2 linked regions of the Oleomonas cavernae genome follow. The protein of the gene in region 2 binds, or shares a complex with, the protein of the main gene of each other region. Links are inferred from orthologs where the notes say so. Each region holds a gene or a part of one and is shown on either strand. Other genes may lie near its edges.

What was found.
Region 1: the proteins of tsaD (region 2) and tsaE are in contact, whole or in part, in a crystal structure (PDB 6N9A), measured with the Thermotoga maritima proteins. The link is inferred for Oleomonas cavernae from one-to-one orthologs. Residues at the interface, in WP_004082750.1 of Thermotoga maritima: Cys10, Asp11, Arg49, His50, Leu82, Gly84, Gly135, Gly136, Glu154, Thr155, Leu156, Asp157, Asp158, Ser159, Glu162, Asp165, Lys166, Arg169, Leu170, Tyr175, Lys213, Thr214, Leu217, Tyr218, Gln221, Arg222, Asn324; in WP_004082108.1 of Thermotoga maritima: Leu37, Gly38, Lys46, Lys57, Val59, Lys60, Ser61, Thr63, Phe64, Thr65, Leu66, Met67, Val69, Pro71, Tyr82, Arg83, Leu84, Asp86, Asp88, Phe89, Asp93, Ile128, Asp130, Glu131, Arg134.

What each region holds. Positions count from the first base shown.
Region 1 is NZ_QYUK01000016.1:260,547-270,842, reverse strand. Bases 2,921-5,727 are described here. They hold tsaE (tRNA (adenosine(37)-N6)-threonylcarbamoyltransferase complex ATPase subunit type 1 TsaE), read right to left. Parts: upstream 4,646-5,727; coding sequence 4,196-4,645; downstream 2,921-4,195. Other genes in these bases: D3874_RS26505 (ABC transporter permease), read left to right, coding at 5,222-5,727; D3874_RS31400 (phosphotransferase), read right to left, coding at 3,762-4,199; D3874_RS31405 (phosphotransferase), read right to left, coding at 3,478-3,765; D3874_RS30930 (hypothetical protein), read right to left, coding at 3,140-3,571; D3874_RS26525 (nucleotidyltransferase family protein), read right to left, coding at 2,921-3,143. Outside these bases: double-strand break repair protein AddB, read right to left, coding at 1-2,413; more of D3874_RS26525, read right to left, coding at 2,397-2,920; more of D3874_RS26505, read left to right, coding at 5,728-6,043; D3874_RS26500 (ABC transporter ATP-binding protein), read left to right, coding at 6,040-6,900; D3874_RS26495 (urea amidolyase associated protein UAAP1), read left to right, coding at 6,897-7,706; D3874_RS26490 (urea amidolyase associated protein UAAP2), read left to right, coding at 7,717-8,370. UniProt on the Escherichia coli protein: Required for the formation of a threonylcarbamoyl group on adenosine at position 37 (t(6)A37) in tRNAs that read codons beginning with adenine.
Region 2 is NZ_QYUK01000011.1:4,122,661-4,132,968, reverse strand. The notes cover bases 2,310-5,128. They hold tsaD (tRNA (adenosine(37)-N6)-threonylcarbamoyltransferase complex transferase subunit TsaD), read right to left. Parts: upstream 4,333-5,128; coding sequence 3,286-4,332; downstream 2,310-3,285. Other genes in these bases: hemC (hydroxymethylbilane synthase), read left to right, coding at 4,411-5,128; D3874_RS31710 (aminotransferase class III-fold pyridoxal phosphate-dependent enzyme), read left to right, coding at 2,649-3,272. Also shown: D3874_RS23815 (phytanoyl-CoA dioxygenase family protein), read right to left, coding at 1-1,068; D3874_RS23810 (helix-turn-helix domain-containing protein), read left to right, coding at 1,278-1,664; more of hemC, read left to right, coding at 5,129-5,316; D3874_RS30835 (COG4223 family protein), read left to right, coding at 6,018-7,475; D3874_RS23785 (heme biosynthesis HemY N-terminal domain-containing protein), read left to right, coding at 7,469-8,194; D3874_RS28835 (hypothetical protein), read left to right, coding at 8,398-8,706; D3874_RS28830 (cyclic nucleotide-binding domain-containing protein), read left to right, coding at 8,778-9,221; D3874_RS23775 (Fic family protein), read left to right, coding at 9,314-10,308.

The sequences.
Region 1 (10,296 bases), on a different replicon or contig from region 2:
GATAGTCGTCGAAGGCGGCAAATTCCCGGCGCCCCAGGGCGATCAGCCGGGCCAGGGCATCATCGGGCAGGGGGCCGGCCAGGTGCGCGCGCACGAACTGGTCCAGCACCTCGTGGATGATGTTGCCGCGATCGGCGGCATTCGGCGCCTGGTCGATCGGATCGAGGGGCTTGAGCCCCAGCACCCGCTTGGCATAGAGCGCATAGGGGTCGCGGATCAGCAATTCCACGTCGGAGACCGAGAAGGTTACTGGCCGCGCGGTCACCGGCGGGCGCGGTTCGGGCTCGCCGCGGGGGCTGCCGGCGGGCGGGTCCAGCGACAGGGCCCAGCCCAGGGCCTGGCCCGCCTGCCAGCGGCCCTCGCCCACCAGGGCGTCGAGCCGGCGCAGCCAGCGCGAGGGCACGGTCGGCGACAGGTCGACCTTGGCGGCGCGGGTCAGCACCACGCGGGGGCTGGCGGCCAGGGTCAGGAAATCATGGGCGGATTGGCCCAGGCGCTTGTCCTGCGGCGCCAGGCCCAGGTCGGCCCGCATGGCGCGCGAGGTCCAGGGATCGGCCGGCGGCTCGGCCGGCCAGGTGCCTTCGTTCAGCCCGCCCAGGACCACAAGGTCCGCGGTCTGCAAGCGGGCTTCCAGCGGCCCCAGGATGTGCAGGCGCGGGTGCAGGCCGTAGCGCGGGCGGACCATGATGCCGCCTGCGAGTGTGTCGAACAGGCCCGGATAGTCGCCGGCCCGAACACTGCCCAGCGTGCCCGCGGCCGCGACCAGATCCTGGACCAGGCCCGCCGCCGCCTCGCCGGCCTCGCCCTTCCACAGGGCTGCTTCCCCCGACAGGCCGGGCCGCGCGGCCAGGGCTTCCGCTGTGGCGACATGGGCGGTTACCAACTGTCCGAGGTCGATTTCGCCGGGCGTCCGCAAGGCCTTGCTCAAGGGGGCACAGGCGGCAGCCACCCGGTCGACGAGATCGAGCAGGTCGTCGGCACTCTTGAGGTCGGCCAGCAGATGGCGCAAGGCGTCGAGCCCGGCCGCCGGGCGAGGGCCGCGCAGGCGCGTGATTTCGATGCGGCGCAACCGGCGCAGAAAGGCGGGACGCTCGCGCCCGGCCGCCGCCAGCGGATGCTTCAGGCAGGCGAGCAGTTCCAGGGGCGCGAAATCCGCGCTCGCCATCCTCAAGACCAGGCGCAGGAAGGCGCCGGGCACGGTGGCCGCCAGGGGCACGCCGGCGCTGTCGTCGATTTCGATCTTCCAGCGCGACAATTCGGCGGCGACCCGGCGGGCTAAGTTGCGGTCGGGCGTCACCAGCATGGCGGTGGCGGCCGGCGTCTCCAGCACCTCACGCATCACCAGGGCGATGGCGCGGGCCTCGGCCGGGCTGTCGGGCGCCTCGATCCGGGTGATGCCGGCCAGGCCTGCCTCCAGGTCCAGTTGCCGCGCCGTCTGCGACCAGCGTTCGGTGGTCTGCGCGGGGGCCAGCGCTTCCGCCAGAAGGGCGGCGCGGGGCGACGGCGGTGCTGCCGGGCCGCCAGGCCAGGCGCCGACATCGTCGCGGGTCGCCCGCAGGCGCCCCAGCAATTCGCGCAGGGTCCATTGCGGGTGGGTGGGATCGAGCTGGTCCCAGGTCGCCACGTCCATGGCCAGGTCGATGCCCGGCAACACGATGGCGCCCTGGGGCAGGCGGGCGACCACGCTCATCAGGTGGGCGGTCGCCGGTATCGAGCCGGTGGAACCGGCCACGATCACCGGCTGTTGCGGCGGGGCCGCACGCCAGGCTTCCGCCTGGAGCAGGATCAACTGGTTGCGCCGGGCGGCGGGGTCCATGGCGCCATGGGCCTCGCGCAGCGCCGGCCAGTAGTCGCGCGCGGCGAGTTTGAGGAAATCGAGCGTCGCCTGCCAGTGCTGGGCCAGGGCATCGGGCACGATGGTGTCGAGCCGGGCCCAGTCCGCCCCCTCGGTTTCCACCTCGTCGATCAGGCGGGCCAGTTCGCCGGCATGGGCCAGGGCCGCGCCCACATCCGCCGCCTCGCCCCGCGCCTGCCACCAGCCCATGACCAGGCGGGCCAGCAGGAATTTCCGCGTCAAGGGGTCGATCGCCGGGGGCAGGTCCAGCACGCCCTCGCTGGCGTTCAGCCCCAATTCCTCCTCGTCGGCATCGCCCAGCGGGCGCATGCGCGGCAGCAGCACGGCGCGCCCCCTGGACCGGCGCAGGAAGGCCTCGCGTAGCGAGCGGGCGGCGCGCCTCGTGGGCACCAGGATCAGCGTGGCGGCGAGATCCATGGGATCGCTCGCCGCCTTGTCCAGCAGGTGCTGCGCCAGGGCATCGACGAAGGAGGTGCCGGGCGGGATGGTGAACAGTCTGGGGGCGCCGGTGACCGGCGCCAGATCGCCAAGGGAGAGCGGCTCAGCCGATGTCGACAAGGGCGGCCTCGGCCTCGGCGATCGCCGGGATGGTGCCGACATGAAGGAACTGGCCGTCCAGGCGCAGGCCGTACAGGCGTTCGGCCTCGATCGCCCGGTCCCACAGCAGGTTCAGCGAGAAGGCGCCCTTGGGCACGTCGGCGAAGGCGGCCGGGGTCATGATGGCGCAGCCGGCATAGACGAAGGGCGCCACCCGCGCCTCGGGCCGGCGGGCCAGGCGGCCGTCGGCCTCCATCAGGAAGTCGCCGATGCCCTCGAGGCCGACCGCCGTCACCGTGGGCGCCAGCAGCAGCAGGGTGTCCATCTGCGCCGGATCGAAAGCGGCTATCATGGCCTTGATCGGCTCGACCATGCCCTGGCGCCACAGCGTGTCGGCATTGACGATGACGAAGGGCGCATCTCCCAGCAGCGACAGGGCGCGGGCAACACCGCCGCCGGTCTCCAGCAGGGCATCGCGCTCGTCGGACACGATCGTCGCCGGCCCCGCACCGGCGGCGCGGCGCTTTTCCAGCCGGGCCTCGATCTGGTCGGCCAGGTGATGGACGTTGACCACCGCGCGGGTGATCCCGGCCTCGTCCAGCCGGTCGAGCAGGCGGTCCAGCAGGCTGTAGCCGGCGACCTCGACCAGGGGCTTGGGCACCCGGTCGGTCAGCGGGCGCATGCGCTTGCCCAGGCCGGCGGCCAGCACCATGGCGGTATCGATCGGTTTGTCGGTGTTGGGGGGGCTCATGCCGCGAATTTCCGGATGCCGGCGCGCAGATCCTCGCCGGGCAGGTAATGATCGTACCAGGCGCGCAGATTGCCCAGCAGGGGATGGCGCAGGTCGCGTTCCAGGTGGCGCCAGACCCGCGGCAGGTAATCGAGATAGCGCGGCTTGCCGTCGCGTTTCCACAGGCGCACGAAGACGCCGGCGATGCGGCTGTTGCGCTGGGCGCCCAGGATGGCATAGGCGGCTTCGAAGGCGGCGAGGTCGAACCGCGGGTCGCGCCTGGCGGCGCCGGCGGCATAGCGGGCCTTGAGGTCGGCGCCGAAGGCGGGATCGACATCGCGCCTGGCATCTTCGATCAGGGAAACGAGGTCATAGGCGGGCGGCCCAAGGTCGCGTCCTGGAAATCGAGCAAACCCACCCGCGCCGCACCCTTGCGTTCCGGCAACCACAACAGATTGTCGGCATGATAGTCGCGCAACATGACGGTTTCGCGTTCGCGCGGCAGGCGGCGCCACAGGTCGGCCCAGATGGCGCTGAAGGCCTCTTTGGCCTCGGGCTCCAGCCCCAGCCGCAGGGCCGGCACGTGCCAGTCCATCAGGACCGACGGGCCGAAGGCGAACAGGGCGGCGCCGTAGGGTTTCACGACGTGGCTGCTGCCGTCGACGAAGCGGGTGCTGCCGGGGCGGGCGCGCCGCGCAGGTCGACCAGCACGTCGATCGCCGTCTCGTAGAGCGGGACGGGATCGGCCGTGCCGTCGCGCAACAGGCTGGTGAAACTGTCGTCGCCCAGGTCTTCCAGCAGCAGGAAGCCCAGATCCGTATCCGCGGCCAGCAGGGTGGGCGCCGACAGGCCCAGGCGGCACAGGTAACGGTCCATGCCGATGAAGGGCCGGACGTTTTCCATCGGTGGCGGTGCGTCCATCAGGACGGCGCGGCGCCCGTCGGGCTTCACCACCCGGTCATAGCGGCGGAACGAGGCATCGCCCGCCAGCAGCGAACGCCGGGCATCGCCCCAGCCGGTACGGGCCAGGAAATCTTCGATCTCGGCGGGGCGGTTTGGATGGAGCGGCAGGGTCATGGGGCAACCGTGGCAAGACGGGCGGCCCAGCCGCCATGGCCGGTCAGCACCGCCTGGCGCCCCCCGGCCGGATCAAGGGTGAGTTCGATGTCGAGACGCTCGGCCGGCAGGCGATGGCCCAGCCGGTCCGGCCATTCGACCAGCACCAGCCCCTCGTCCAGCGCCGCCTCGAAGCCGACCTCGTCGACATCGCCGGGGCCTTCCAGGCGGTAGAGGTCGAAATGGCTGATCGGCCCAAGCGCCGTCTCATAGGGCTGGACCAGGGCGAAGGTCGGGCTGGGTACCTCTTCGGTCACCCCGGCCGCGCGCAGCCAGCCCCGGGCGAATTCGGTCTTGCCGGCGCCCAGGTCGCCCCACAGGGCGACGCAATCGCCGGCCCGGCCTAGGGGCGCCAGGCGGGCGGCAAGCCGCAGGGTCCGATCGAGGTCGGGCAGGGCGATGGTCACGCGAAAAGGGTCCGAATCCGGTACCGGCGAGGGCATGCGCCATTTAGCCCAAGGCCTGGGGCCCCTGCAACACGGTAGCCCTCTCCGCCCTTCAGGGGGGAGGGGGCTGGGTGAGGTGGGTCGGCGGCGCGGGGCGCGCTTGGCCCGGCAACCACCTCACCCTCCCGCCGCTTCGCGTCGGGCCCCTCCCTCTCCCCCGCAAGCGGCGGAGAGGGGCATGCATGCTCGCTTGATGTACGCGCCTAAAAACGAGGCAATTGCCCGCGGCGGATGACGAAATTTTCAGCCACCGCGCCCGTTTATGTTGCATAGCACAAGGAAATCCCTGGCCTTGACTCTTGGCATGGCTCTTGCTGATTTAGGGACAGAGTTTGGTGGCTAGGGTTCCGGCCGGGTGATTGCCCGGTGTCTGGTCCGAGAGCTGCCGTCCCGCCGGGAGACATCCGGGGGGGATGCACGGCGGGATAAAAGCCCGGGAGGCCTCGGTGACCAGGAATTGGCGTCACTAGGGTCTCGCCAATTCCTTAAACCGGTCCGGCCGATGGTGGCTTGGGCGAGCGACAAGGGGTTGGTTCCATGCGTGCGATCAATCGACAGCCAAGCTCAGGGAACCGCGCCCTGCTGGCCGCCCTGCCCTTCGTGGTGGTGGCCATTCTCTACCTCATCGGGTCCGAGATCCGCCTGAGCGAGAATCCCAACGACAAGCTCCTGCCCAGCCTGTCGTCCTTCGGCGATGCGATCTCGCGCATGGCCTTCGAGGAAGACCAGCGCACGGGCGACGTGCTGCTGTGGCTCGATACCGGGGCGAGCCTGTTGCGCCTGGGTGCGGCGATCCTGGTCTCGACCCTGATCAGCCTCAGCGCCGGCATCGCCATCGGCCTGCTGCCCCACGTGCGGGCGCTGTTCGCTTCCTTCGTCGCGGTGGTCTCGATGGTGCCGCCGCTGGCCATCCTGCCCATCCTGTTCATCGTGCTGGGCCTGGGCGAGGTCTCGAAGATCACCCTGATCGTCATCGGCCTGGCGCCGGTGATCATCCGCGACCTGGCATTGCGCACCGAGGAATTGCCGCGCCAGCAACTGATCAAGGCGCAGACCCTGGGGGCATCCACCTTCGCCATCATCCAGCGGGTGGTGCTGCCCCAGATCCTGCCGCGCCTGATCGACAGCCTGCGCCTGTCGCTCGGCCCGGCCTGGCTGTTCCTGATCGCGGCCGAAGCCATCGCGTCGGAATCGGGCCTGGGCTACCGCATCTTCCTGGTGCGCCGCTACCTGGCGATGGACGTGATCCTGCCCTATGTCGCCTGGATCACCCTGCTCGCCTTCTGCATGGACCTGGGCCTGCGCCAGCTGCAACGCCTGTTGTTCCCCTGGTTTGCCGCGGCGAGGTCCGGGTCATGAGCGCGATCACCGTCCGCAACGTCTGGAAGGAATATGGCGACCTGGTGGTGCTGGAGCGACTGAACCTGGAGATCGCGCCGCGTTCCTTCGTTGCCCTGGTCGGCCCGTCGGGCTGCGGCAAGACCACCTTCCTGCGCATGCTGCTGTCGGAGGACATCCCCAGCCGCGGTGAGATCCTGATCGACGGCGAGCCGCTGGCGCGCGAGCCCACCGCCGAGCGCGGCGTGGTGTTCCAGCGCTATTCGGTGTTCCCGCACCTGACCGTGCTGGGCAATGTCCTCTTGGGGTTGGAGTTCGAGCGCGGCGGCATCCTGGCCCGGCTGTTCGGCGCGGCCAAGGCCAAGGCGGTGGCCGAGGCCCGCGCCCTGCTCGACGAGGTCGGCCTGATCGAGCACGAACGCAAGTACCCGGCCCAATTGTCGGGCGGCATGCAGCAGCGCCTGGCCCTGGCTCAGGCCCTGATCCGCAGACCCAAGGTGCTGCTGCTGGACGAGCCCTTCGGCGCCCTCGACCCCGGCATCAGGGGCGAGATCCATGCCCTGATGCGGCGGCTGTGGAACGAGTGTGAAATCACCGTGGTGATGGTCACCCACGACCTGCCGGAAGCCTTCGGCATGGCCACGAGGGTGATCGCGCTGGAGCGTCCGCGCGAGGACCCGGTGGACGGCTCGCGCTACGGCGCCACCATCAAGGCGGATATCGAGGTCTGGCCCCGGCGCATCGCCGGCGAGGCCAGCCCGCACAAGATGCCGCCCATCTCTTCACCTGCCCCGGCCGGGACGACCCGGCCCTCGATGCGGGGCTCGGCCGGGACGACCTGGCGCTCCAAGCGATATAGTCGGAGCACCAAGCCATGACTGACAAGGCCAGACAAATCGAGGCGTTGCGACGCCGCTATCTCGAGCTGAAGGCCGCCGGCGACCAGGCCGCGCCCAAGGCCCTGCCCGGGGCGACCGCCCTGGACGAGGCGCCCCTGACCACCAACCTGATCCGCCACCGCGAGACCGTGCCCGGCGGCTGGTACTGGACGGCCAGGCTCAAGCGCGGCGAGCGCCTGCGCATCATCAATACCAATGCCACGCCCGGCGTTGCCTTCTTCATGTGGAATGCCGACGACACGTCGGAGCGCTACAACAGCGCCGACACCATGAAGCTGCAGTGGACGGCGGCGCTGCCCAAGGGCCGGGTGCTGTTCTCCGACATGGGCCGGGTGATGACCTCGATCGTCGAGGACACCTCGGGCGCCCATGACACGGTGGTGGGTGGTTCCACCCCTGCCTCCAATGCCGCGAAGTACGGCGACGGGGCCTTGCGCAACAGCCAGGAAAACCTGCGCCTGGCCGCCTCCAAATTCGGTCTGGGCAAGCGCGATCTGGCTCCCGCGATCAGCTTCTTCTCGCCCGTGTCGGTCGATGCGGACGGCAAGTTCACCTGGCGTGAGGGCGTGACGAAGCCGGGCGATTTCGTCGAACTGCGGGCCGAGATGAACCTGCTGATCGCCTTGTCGAACTGCCCCCATCCCTTCAGCCCGGGTGCCTATGCGCCATCGGATATCGAGGCCGTGATCTGGCAGGGGGCGCCGCCCTTGGCCGACGATCTGTGCCGCACCGCGACGGCGGAAGCCGTGCGCGGGTTCGAGAATACCGATCCGCTATTCGCCTGAGGGGAATTCCATGTCCATCATCTGCACCCCGGCGGCGGATCTCGACCCGGCCGCTGCCGCCTATGACTTCACCATTCCCGCCAACCGCCCGTGGTCCCATGTGGTGAAGGCGGGCCAGACCCTGCGCATCGTCGACCTGGAGGGCTGCCAGGCAGTCGATACCCTGTTCTATGCCGCGGCCGATTTCTCGGAACGCTACAGCGCGCAGGACACCCTGCTGGCGCAGGGTTCGGCCTATGTCACCACCGGCACGAAGCTCATGTCCAACGAGGGCAATGTCATGCTGACCGTGGTGGCCGACAGTTGCGGCCGGCATGATACCTCGGCCGGGGCCTGCTCGTGCGAGGCCAACACCGTGCGCTTTGGCCATCACACACGTTACATGCATGCCTGCCGCGAGAATTTCGTGGTCGAGCTGGCCAAGCACGGGCTGACCAAGCGCGACATCGTGCCCAACATCAATTTCTTCATGAACGTGCCGATCGACCCCCATGGCGGGCTGGCGATCGTCGACGGCATTTCCGTGCCCGGCTCCCATGTCGACATGGTGGCGGCGATGGACGTGCTGTGCGTCATCTCCAACTGCCCGCAGGTGAACAATCCCTGCAATGGCTTCGATCCCACGCCGGTGCGGATTCTCATCTGGAACGGGGAGGCTGCGTGACGCCCCGATGTTCCAGAAAATCCTGATTGCCAACCGGGGCGAGATCGCCGCCCGGGTCATCCGCACGGCCAAGAAACTGGGGGTCGCGACGGTTGCCGTCTATTCGGATGCCGATCGCTTCAGCGTGCCCGTCCTGGCGGCCGACGAGGCCGTTCATATCGGCCCCGCCGCGCCTAAGGAAAGCTATCTGCGCTGGCAGGCCATCATCGAGGCCTGCCAGGCGACCGGCGCCCAGGCGGTGCATCCCGGCTATGGCTTCCTCTCCGAGAATGGGGCCTTTGCGCAGGCCTTGGCCGCCGCGGGCATCCGTTTCATCGGGCCGCGGCCTGAGCACCTGCGCGAGTTCGGCCTGAAGCACACCGCGCGCGCCCTGGCCAAGGCGTCCGGCGTGCCGTTGCTGCCGGGCAGCGACATTCTCGCCAGTGCCGGGGAAGCGGTGACGGCGGCCGAGGCGATCGGCTATCCGGTCATGCTGAAGAGCACGGCCGGCGGCGGGGGCATCGGCATGTCCCTGTGCCATGACGCGGCCGAGCTCACCGCCCGCTTCGAGGCGGTGCAGCGCATGGCCGCGTCCAGCTTCGGCGACGCCAGGGTCTATATCGAGCGCTTCGTCGCCCTGGCCCGCCATGTCGAGGTGCAGATCTTCGGCGACGGCAAGGGCCGGGTGGTGGCGCTGGGCGAGCGCGACTGCTCGCTCCAGCGGCGTAACCAGAAGGTGGTCGAGGAGACGCCGGCACCGGGCCTGTCCGACGATTTGCGTGCCCGCCTGCACCAGGCGGCGATCGCGCTGGGCCAGTCGGTCGCCTACGAATCCGCCGGCACGGTCGAGTTCATCTACGACGTGGCGCGCGACGATTTTTACTTTTTGGAGGTGAACACCCGCCTGCAGGTGGAACACCCGGTGACCGAGGCGGTGTTCGGCATCGACCTGGTCGAATGGATGATCGCCCAGGCCGCGGGCGACCTGGTTCTGCCCGCGCAGGAGAGCCTGGTGCCCCAGGGCGCCGCGGTCGAGGTGCGCCTCTATGCCGAAAACCCCCAGGCCGATTTCCGGCCCCAGACCGGGCGCCTGACGGAAGTCTCCTTCCCCGAGGGGATCCGGGTCGATACCTGGGTCGAGACGGGGACCGAGGTGACGCCGTTCTACGATCCCATGCTGGCCAAGGTGATCGCCGCCGGCGAGACCCGCGCACAGGCCATCGGCAAGCTGGGCCGGGCGCTGGCCGACACCAGGGTGTGGGGCATCGAGACCAATCTCGCCTATCTGCGGGCCATCATCGGTTCCGACCTGTTCGCCTCGGCCCAGGTTTCGACCGCCGCGCTGAAGGAGTTCAGCTACACGCCGACCACGATCGAGGTGCTGATCGCCGGGCCGCAGACCAGCGTGCAGGACTGGCCCGGGCGCCTGGGCCTGTGGGATGTGGGTGTGCCGCCGTCAGGCCCGTTCGACGACCGCTCGTTCCGCCTGGCCAACCGGATCCTGGGCAACGCGGAAGGTGCGGCCGGCCTGGAATGCACCATGGCCGGTCCCACCCTGAAATTCCATGGGCGCGCCGTGGTGGCGCTGGCCGGGGCGGTCATGCCGGCCAGCCTGGACGGCCGGCCGGTCGATTTCTATGTGCCCATCGAGATCGCCCCGGGCCAGACCCTGTCCCTGGGCACCATCGCCGGGGCGGGGCAGCGGACCTATCTGGCCGTGCGCGGCGGCATCGACGGGCCGCGCTTTCTGGGATCCCAGGCGTGCTTCTCGCTGGGCAAGTTCGGCGGCCAGGGCACCGGCGTGCTGAAGGCCGGCGAGACCCTGCACATCGGCCAAGTGCCGGCGGGCGAGGCCGAGACGGCGCCGATCATTCCCCCGATCACCCGGGAATGGAGCATCGGCGTGCTCTACGGCCCGCACGGCGCGCCGGATTTCTTTAGCGAAGC
Region 2 (10,308 bases):
GCCGGCCTCGTCACCCACGGCCCCGTCACCCCCGGGCGGCACCGCCCGCCACATGGGCTGGCTGCCGCGCTTTTGCGCGCGCCGGTCCAGGAGCGCGAGCCAGCCCCGATAGGCGGCCAGTTCGATCCGGTCGAGGAAGCGGAAGGGCAGGCCGGGCAGCGGGTTGAAAGGATTGGTGCGGGCCATCGACCAGATTTCCAGCCGGCTGGCCGGCCGGTCGGTGGCCTCGCCCCGGCGATGCAGGCCGCGGGTATCGGCCACCACCAGGGTGTTGCGCCTGACCGCGAAGGCTTTGGGCGGCGGCAGGCCTAGGGCCGCCAATTCATCTTCCTGCGCCCGGAACGAACCCTTGGCGGAATAGCGATCGGCCAAGGTCGAGGCCGCGATGCTGCGCCGCCATTCCCAGGCCATGCGCTTAAGGGTCAGCCGGTGCGACCCGGGCACGTAGGTGAACGGGCCGTTGCGCGTGTCGACGTCGTCGAGGAACAGCCAGGCCTTCATGGTCGGCTGGAAGGTGTCGGCATGCAGGTTGCGCTGCGGGTCGGGCTGGCCGGGCAGCACGCCGGTGCGGATGGTCTGCACCCACTGGCCCGGCACCCGCAGGCGCCCGGCGACATAGCCCAGCAGGCGGCGGTAGCGGCGGTCCCGCAGCAGGGCGGCGGTGGCCGGCAGCCGGGCCAGCGCCTCACCGTCGAGCAGGATGCGGTGGGTGATGGTGTCGCCCTGGTGACATTCCCGGCCCGGCGCGCGCAGGGCGCGAACCTCGGCCTCCAGCGCGGCGAAGGCCTCGGCCGGCAGGAAATCGCCCTTCAGGATGAAGCCGTCACGTTGGAAGGCCCGCCGATCGGCCGCCCCTACCAGCGGGGCGAGCATGGCGCGGCGCAGCCACATGATTCGATCGGCGAGAATCAGGCGCACGACATGAAGGCCCAGGCGGTTCAGGAGCACGCTGCCGATTGCCGCATTCCCAATAAACGACTTGGCGCCGGTGCCCAGCGCCAGGATATCGACCGGCAACCGCAGGATTGTGCGGATGCGACGTGTTGTCTCAGGGTTGATCTGGGTCATGGCACAAACGGGAAAATTGTCGGTGTGCGGCAACAAAATGCGCATCCGGGACCGCAACGCAAGGAAGTGGAGTCAATTCTTGATACTATTTGCAATATGATCATGGCATGCTAGCTATCGTGTGGGGGCGTCATTTTTGGCAGTTTGTTGGTGGCTTGCGTGGTGTGACAGCCAAAGCCGGCGCCGAAGGAACTCAAGGAGAATACTCGATGCCAACCAAGGCAAACCCGGTCGACATTCATGTTGGTGCGCGGGTCAAGCTGCGCCGTCAACTTCTCGGCTTCAGCCAGACCGAACTGGGTAATGCTCTGGACCTTACTTTCCAGCAGGTCCAGAAATATGAAAAGGGCACCAATCGCATTTCGGCGTCCAAGCTGCACAAGATGGCCGAAGTGCTGGATGTGCCGATCTCGTTTTTCTTTGATGGTGTCGAAGGTGCCAAGCGGGATTCCGATTCGGGCGATCTCGACATGATGTCCCGGGCCGAGACCATCAACCTGGTGCGCGCCTATTACTCGATCGACGACGATGCCGTGCGCCGCAAGGTGATCGAGCTTCTCCGCACCCTGGGCCGCGAGGTTCCGGCCGAGGATTGATTCGACGAACGCTGCCGCCGCCCCTTCCGGGGGGCGGGCAGCTTGCGCTATAGTGGCCGCATGGCCACGATCCGCCGCTCCGCAAGCTCTCTCACGCGCAAGCGCGTGCTGCTGATTCATTGCGCCCGCATCGGTTACACACCGCCCTATTGATCGTCCTGGCCGCCCGGCATCCGCCGGCGCGGGCCACTTGTCGTCATCTTGTATTTCTTACCCGACGAGGCCGATCATCATGACCGTTCAACCCTTGCGCAATTCCACCAAAGCCTGGCAGGAAAGCGACGCCCGCCACCATCTACACCCCTTCACCGATCACGCCGGCCTGGCCGCCAAGGGCGCCCGGGTGATCACCAAGGCGTCGGGCGTCCACCTGTGGGATTCCGAAGGCAACAAGCTGCTCGACGGCATGTCGGGCCTGTGGTGCGTGAACGTCGGCTACGGCCGGCCGGAACTGGCCCATGTGGCACAGCAGCAGATGCTGGAACTGCCCTATTACAACACCTTCTTCCAGACCACCCACCCGCCGGTGGTGGCGCTCAGCGAGAAACTGGCCCAGATCGCGCCCGCGGGCATGGACATGGTCACCTATGCCGGCTCCGGCTCCGAGGCGAATGATTCGATCGCCAAGCTGGTGCGCTATTTCTGGAACCTGCAGGGCAAACCCAAGAAGAAGACCATCATCAGCCGGCAGTATGCCTACCACGGCGTCACGGTGCAGTCGGCGTCGCTCTCCAGCCTGGGCGGCATGTATCAGCAGTTCGACCTGCCCCTGCCCGGCGTGGTCCATGTCGAGGCGCCCTATTGGTATGCCCATGGCGGCAACCTGAGCCCCGACGAATTCGGCCTGAAGGCGGCCCGCGCGGTCGAGCGCAAGATCCTGGAACTGGGGCCTGAAAATGTGGGCGCCTTCATCGGCGAGCCGATCCAGGGCGCCGGCGGCGTGATCATTCCGCCCGGCACCTACTGGCCCGAGATCATGCGCATCTGCCGCCGGTACGACGTGCTGGTGATTGCCGACGAGGTGATCTGCGGCTTCGGGCGGACCGGCAACTGGTTCGGCAGCCAGACCTTCGGCATCGAGCCCGACTTCATGACCATGGCCAAGGGCCTGACCTCGGGCTACATCCCAATGGCCGGGATCATGATGGGGGGCGGGTCTCGGACGCCTTCCGCACCGCGGGCGAGGATCTGGCCCACGGCTTCACCTATTCCGGCCACCCCGTCGCCGCCGCCGTCGCCCTGCGCAATATCGAGATCATGGAGGAGGAGCATCTGGTCGACGCCGCGGGCGGCGAGATCGGCGCCTATTTCCAGGAACGCCTGGCGACCCTCGCCGACCACCGGCTGGTGGGCGAGGTGCGCGGCGTTGGCATGATCGCGGCCATGGAACTGGTCGAGCACAAGCCCAGCCGCGCCTTCTTCGACCCCAAGCGCAACGTCGGCCTGACCTGCCGCAACCATTGCTTCGCCAACGGCCTGGTGATGCGGGCCTGCCGCGACGTCATGGTGCTGGCGCCGCCCCTGTCGATCACCAAGGCGCAGATCGACGACCTGGTTTCGATGGCGGCCAAGTGCCTGGACCTCACCGCCCAGGACCTGGGTCGCTAGCGGTTGCCCGGCCTCAGGCCTTGGCCCCCGGCGCCGCGGCAGCGGCGTCGAGGGGCCAGCGGGCGCGGGGTTTCAGGTCCAGGGGATCGCTGCGGCCCAGGCGGAAATGTTCGAGGCCGGCCCAGGCGATCATCGCCGCGTTGTCGGTACACAGGCGGATCGGCGGGGCGATGAAGGCGGTGCCGTGGCTGGCCGCCAGCGCTTCGAGGCGGGTGCGCAGATGGACATTGGCGGCGACGCCGCCGGCCACCACCAGGGGTGCGCCGGCCGGCATCAGGGCCAGGGCCCGGCGCGTGCGGTCGACCATGACGGCGCCCACCACCTGCTGGAAGGCGGCGGCGATGTCGGCCTTGTCCCGGTCGGACAGCGGCTTGGGCAGGCTGGCGGCCAGGTCCCGCACCGCGGTCTTGAGGCCTGAGAAGGAGAAATCGCAGCCGGGCCGGCCGATCATCGGCCGGGGCAGGGTGAAACGCGAGGGATCGCCCGCCTTGGCTGTCGCTTCCACCGCCGGGCCGCCGGGATAGCCGAGGTTCAAGAGTTTCGCCGTCTTGTCGAAGGCTTCGCCCACCGCGTCGTCGATGGTGGTGCCCAGCCGGCGATAGCGGCCGACGCCCTCCACCGCCAGCAACTGGCAGTGCCCGCCCGAGACCAGCAGCAGCAGATAGGGGAAGGGCACATCGGCGACCAGGCGCGGGGTCAGGGCATGGCCTTCCAGGTGATTGACCCCAATCAGCGGCTTGCCAGCACCCAGGGCCAGGGCCTTGGCGGTGGTCAGGCCGACGATGACGCCGCCGATCAGGCCAGGCCCGGCGGTCGCGGCGATCGCCGAGAGGTCGCCCAGACCCACCCCCGCCTCGTCCAGGGCGCGGCGAATCAGGCGGTCCAGGTGGCTGACATGGGCGCGCGCGGCGATTTCGGGCACGACCCCGCCATAGGCGCGGTGATCGTCGAGCTGCGACAGCACCACGTTGGAGCGAATGCGCTTGTCACCGTCGACCACCGCCGCCGCGGTCTCGTCGCAGGAAGTCTCGAGGCCCAGCACCAGAAGGGGTGCGGCCATTCCAGGGGTTTCCATGGCACCTGACAGAATGTTATGTGGCGTGCGGTAACACCGGAACCATGTCCCTTGCAAGCAGCCTTGAAAATCGGTACCCGCGGCAGCCCGCTCGCCCTGGCTCAGGCCAATATGGTGCGCGACCTGCTGATTGCCAGCCATCCGGGCCTCGGCACGGTCGAGATCGTGATCATCAAGACCACGGGCGACAAGGTGCAGGACCGCCCGCTGGCGGAAATCGGCGGCAAGGGCCTGTTCACCAAGGAGATCGAGGAAGCCCTGCTGGCCGGCTCGGTCGACGTCGCCGTGCATTCGATGAAGGACGTGGCGACCATGCCCCCGCGCACGCTGACCATCGACTGTTTCCTGGAGCGGGAAGACCCGCGCGACGCCCTGATCGGCGCCGCCAGCCTGGACGCCTTGAAGCCGGGCGCCCGGGTGGGCAGCGCCTCGCTGCGCCGGGGTGCCCAGGTCAGGCTGCGCCGGCCCGATCTGGTCGTCTCCTCCCTGCGCGGCAATGTCGGCACGAGGCTGGCCCGTATCGCCGAAGGGGCCTTCGACGCCACCTTCCTGGCCCTGGCCGGCCTGAAGCGCTTGGGGTTGGCCGACCGTGCCGACGCCGTGATCGAACCCGAGGTCATGCTGCCGGCCATTGCCCAGGGCATCATCGGCATCCAGCGGCGCAGCGACGATCATCGCGCCGCCGCCCTGCTCGCCCCCTTGAACCACGCCCCCAGCGCGGCGGTGGCGGCCTGCGAGCGGGCCTTCCTGCGCGGGCTGGACGGTTCCTGCCGCACGCCGATCGCCGGCCTCGCCCGTCTCGACGGCGCCGGCGGCCTGCATTTCCTGGGCGAAACCCTCGCCCCCGACGGCAGCGCCCACCTGACCGTCGAACGGCGCGGCCTGGCCGCGCAGGCCGCACAGATCGGCACGCAAGCGGCGCAGGAACTGCTGGCCCGGGGGGCCGGCGCGCTGCTCGGCCGGGGCTGATGCGCCTGCTGATCACCCGCAGCGCCGAGGAGGCGGACAGCCTGGCAACGCTGCTGGGCGCCAAGGGCCATGACTGCCTGGTGGCGCCGCTGATCGAGATCGTGCCCCGGCCCGGCGTCGCCATCGATACCACGGGGGTCCAGGGCTTCCTGGTGACCAGCGCCAATGGTGCCCGCGCCTTGAGCCGGGCCACGGCGCGGCGCGACCTGCCCGTCTACGCCGTGGGTGATGCCAGCGCCCGCTGTGCCGCCGATCTGGGTTTCGTGCCCGTACACAGCGCCGACGGCGATGTCGAGGCGCTGGCCGCCCTGGTTGCCGCAACGGCGCGGCCCCGGGACGGCCGGCTGGTCCATGCCGCCGCGGCGACCCTGGCCGGCGACCTCGCCGGGCGGCTGCGCGGCGCCGGTTTTAGCGTCGACTGCATCACCCTTTATGATTCGGTCACTGCCACGTCCTTGCCGCCGCCGCGGCACAAGGCCTGGCTGCACGGGCATTTGACGGGATTCTGTTTTTCTCTCCCCGCACCGCGGCGACGTTTGTTACCCTCGCCCGGTCCGCGGGTGCCGATTTGGCCACGGGGACGGCCTACTGCCTTTCGGCGGCGGTGGCGGCGGCGGTGGCGCCCCTCGGCTTCGGCCGGGTTCTGGTCGCCGCCCGCCCCACCCAAGCCGACCTGATCGCGCTGATCGACGGAGCATGAGATGACCGAGCGCCCCGACCAGCCGGGCACCCCACCCGAACCGCGGCCGGATCCGGTCGATCTCGAGGTTGAAGTGGACCCGGCGGCCGCCCAGGCTCGGCCCGAGGGGTCCGAGCCGCCGATTGTCGACAAGCCCCTGGAGGATCCGCCGCGGCTGGATGCGCCCTATGTCGCCCCGCCGCCCGCCCGCGGCTTCCGCCGCAGCCTGTGGCTGGGGGTCGGCGCCATCGTTCTGATCGGCGCCGGCGCCGTCCTGTGGCACCGTTACGGCGACGCGGTCAGCGGCACCGTCACCGCCCCGATCGCCGCCCCCAGCATCCCGGCCCCCGCCGCTGCGGACGATACCCGCCTGTCGGCGGTCGAACGTGCCGTGGCCGGCCTCGACCGCAAGCTCGAAGCCCTGGAAGGCCGTGTTGCCGAATTGCCGAGCGAAGCCGCCGCCCCGGTGGACGAGGCCCTCGAGGAACTGCGCACTGCCATCGCCGAACTGCGCGAGCGCCAGGGCGTGCTGGAAGAATCCTTCGCCGCCGTCGACCAGCCGCCCGATACGGCCGAACCCGCCCCGGCGCCGGGCGGCGGCACCATCGGCGAAGCTGCCCTGTCCTCCCGCTTGGCCTCGCTGGAAGCGAAACTGGCCGAGCTTTCGCCCGCGGTCCCGGCCGTCGATCCGGCCGAATTCGCCGCCCTGCAGCGCGAGATGGCCGCGCTGAAGGCCCAAGGCGCCGAAACCGCCCAGCGCGTCAGTGCTGAGATCGATCGCCTGAAGGCCGTGGGCCGCGGCGTGTCGCTGGTCTATGCCATCGGCCGGCTGCGCGGCGCCGTCGCCGGCAGCGTCCCCTATGCCGGGGCGCTGGACACCGTGCGCGGCCATTTCGAGGCCTTGGACCTGCTGCGCGAACCGGCTATCGGCAAGGCGCTGGAAACCTTGGGCGCCCATGCCAAGGAGGGCCTGCCGACCCGCGCCGACCTTGCCGCCGGCTTTGGCCCGCTGGCCCGGGCCGCGGTCCAGGCCAGCAACGTGCCGGCCGACGGCGATCTGGTCGACCGCCTGCTGGCCGAAGCCGGCAACCTGGTCACGGTGCGCCCGGTCGGTGACGTTCAAGGCAACGACGTCGCCGCCCGCGTCGCCCGGCCGAGCTGCGCCTGGCCCGCGGCGATCTCGACGGGGCGCTGGGCGAGGTCAAGGCGCTGGAGGGCGGCGCGGCCGCGGCCCTGGCACCCTGGCGCGTCCAGGCCGAGGCGCGCCTCGCCGCCGAGAGTGCCGTGGAACTGCTGGATGGCGAGGTTTCCGCCCGCTTTGCCGAGGCGAACTGAGCGATGCGCGCCACCCTTCGCGTTGCCCTCTGGTTCGTCGCCATCGCCGTCGTCGCCGGGCTCGCCGCCTGGCTGGCGGATCGGCCGGGCACCATCGCGGTCGACTGGCTGGGCTACCGGATCGAGACCACGGTCGGGGTGCTGATCGCGGCGCTGGTGCTGCTGGGGGCCATCCTGGCGGCCCTGGCGCGCCTGATCGTGATGGCCCTGCGCGGCCCCCGCCTGTTCGCCGAACTGCGCCGGCGGCGCAAGCGGCGCCAGGGCGAACTGTCCCTGGTGCGCGGCCTCGTCGCCGTCGCCGCGGGCGACGCCAAGGATGCCAAGCGCCAGGCCATCGCCGCCGAGGGCTTGACCGACGGCTCGCCCCTCGCCCTCCTGCTGGCGGCCCAGGCGGCGCAGTTGAACGGCGACACCGCCGCCGCCGAGCGCGCCTACAATCTGATGCTGACCGACGACGAGACCCGCTTCCTGGGCCTGCGCGGCCTGATCGTGCTGGCCCAGCGCCAGGGCGACAGCACCACCGCCCTGAGCCTGGCGCGTGAGGCCCAGGCCCTGCGCCCGGGCGCGCCCTGGGTGGCGAGCGAGCTGTTCGGCCTGCAGGCGGCCCTGGGCGAATGGCACGCGGCCGAGGAGACCCTGGTCGGCGCGGTGCGCCACAAGCTGATCGACCATGCCCAGGGCAGGCACAACCGGGCGGTCGTGCTGATCGGCCGGGCCGACGAAGCCCTGGCCAAGGGCGACAATCGCGAGGCCCTGGGCCTGATGGAAACCGCCCACACGCTGGCCCCGATTTCGCGCCTGCCACCGCCCGCCTGGCCCGCCTGCTGGCCGGCAGCGGCAAGGTCCGGCGGGCCGAGAAGCTGATCGAGGCGGCCTGGGGCGAGGCGCCCCATCCCGAACTGGCGGCCGCCTACGGCGACCTCGTCGCCGAGGAGGCGCCCGAGGACAAGGCCCGGCGGCTGGAACGCCTGGCGGCCAACGGCGATAGCCGGGAAAGCCGCCTGCTCAAGGCCGAGCAAGCCCTGGTCCGGCGCGACTGGCACGCGGCCCGTACCGCCCTGACCGCGATGATCGACGCGGGCGAGGCCACGAGGCGCACCTTCGACCTGCTGGCCGAGCTGGAACGCCGCGAGAAGGGCGATGAGCGCCGCGCCGCCGAATGGCACGAGAAGGCCAATACCGGCGAGGCCGAGCCGCGCTGGTACTGCGATGCCTGCAATCACACGCCGCCGCAATGGACGCCGCATTGCCCCGCCTGCCGTTCCTTCGATACCCTGGAATGGCGGGCACCCGGCGCCGCTGCCGAAATCCTGCCGCCGCCCGCCCTGCCGGCCGACGGCACCCTGGCCGCCGCCAGCGTCGGCAAGATCGCCTAGGGCATGCGATCGGGGACTTCATATCGGCATGGCGCCGCGCCGCACGGCGCAACGACCAAAGAGGGAATGTCATGAGCCTGAACGAAGATGCCGCGACACTTGCCACCGTGCCGTTGTTTCAAGGTGTCGACCCCGCTCGATTGAAGCTGATCGCCTTCGCCGCCGAGCGGCAGACCGTTCCGGCCGGCAGCGTGCTGGTCGCCCAGGGCGAGGCCGGCGACGCCGTCTATGTCGTGCTCTCGGGCGAGGCCGATGCCCTGGTCACCACGGCGGACGGCTCGACCATCAGGGTCGGCGGCATCCCGGCCGGCACCTTGTTCGGCGAGGTCGCCCTGCTGGCCGACGTGCCGCGCACCGCGACGGTGAAGGCCACCACCGAGATGATCGTGCTGCGCCTGGGCGCCGACCTGTTCTTCGAGCTGATGAACGAATTCCCCGCGGTGGGCGTCGCCGTGATGCGCGAACTGGCCCGCCGCCTCGACCGCTCGACCACGCTGCTCCAGAAACGGGGATAGGGATCGGCCAAAGGATCGGCCAATTTCCCTTGCTCAAATCGACTTTCGCCCTGATATCATGCGTTTATGAAAACACATGATCGGCCAATCGGGTGACTGAAGAAAGCGTTCAGCGCATCGAGCCTGCGCGCCTGGACGACACCCCGGAAGCCATTGCTGATGCCGTTGCCGAACTTGCGGCGGCCTCGGCGACACTCGGGCGCGCATTGCACCCGCGAACCGCGGCCAGCCTCGCGGGCCTCGTCCGGATCATGAACACCTACTACAGCAACCTGATCGAGGGGCACAATACCCGCCCGCGGGATATCGAGCGCGCCTTGGCGGGGGAATTCGATAGCGATCAGGGGCGCCGCGACCTTCAGGTCGAAGCCGCTGCCCACGCGCGCGTCCAGGCCGAGCTGGATCGCCAGGCCGTGGAAGGGAACCTGCCGGAACCGGCGGGCGCCGCGTTCCTGCGATGGCTCCATCGTGAATTCTATCGCGATGCCCCGGCCGCCATGCTGCGCCTTCGGGGCGCCGGCCATGAGTTCGTCATGGTCCCCGGCGCATGGCGCTCCTCGCCCGAGCACGAGGTCGTGGTCGGGCGGCACCAGCCACCATCAAGCGCCCGCGTCGGCGACTTCATGCAGTATTTCGAGGATCGCTATCGGTTCGATCGCATGGGCAAGGCCGCTCGCATTCTGGCGATTCCCGCTGCCCACCACCGGTTCAATTACATTCACCCGTTTCCTGACGGCAACGGCCGGGTGAGCCGGCTCATGAGCCACGCGATGGCCCATCAGGCCGGCGTCGGGGCCCAGGGTCTATGGTCGATATCGCGTGGGCTCGCCCGAGGGCTCGAAGGCCGCGGCGAATACAAGCGCATGATGGATCACGCCGATATGCCCCGCCAGGGCGATCTCGACGGTCGCGGCAACCTCTCACAACGCGCCCTCGTCGACTTCATCCGGTGGTTCCTGCGGGTCTGCATCGACCAGGTTACCTTCATGGCCGGTCTCTTCGAAATGAACACGCTCGCGCGACGGCTTCGTACCCACGTAGAGCGGCATGAGAGTTTCAAGCCGCAGGCGGCAGGCCTGCTCGAGGA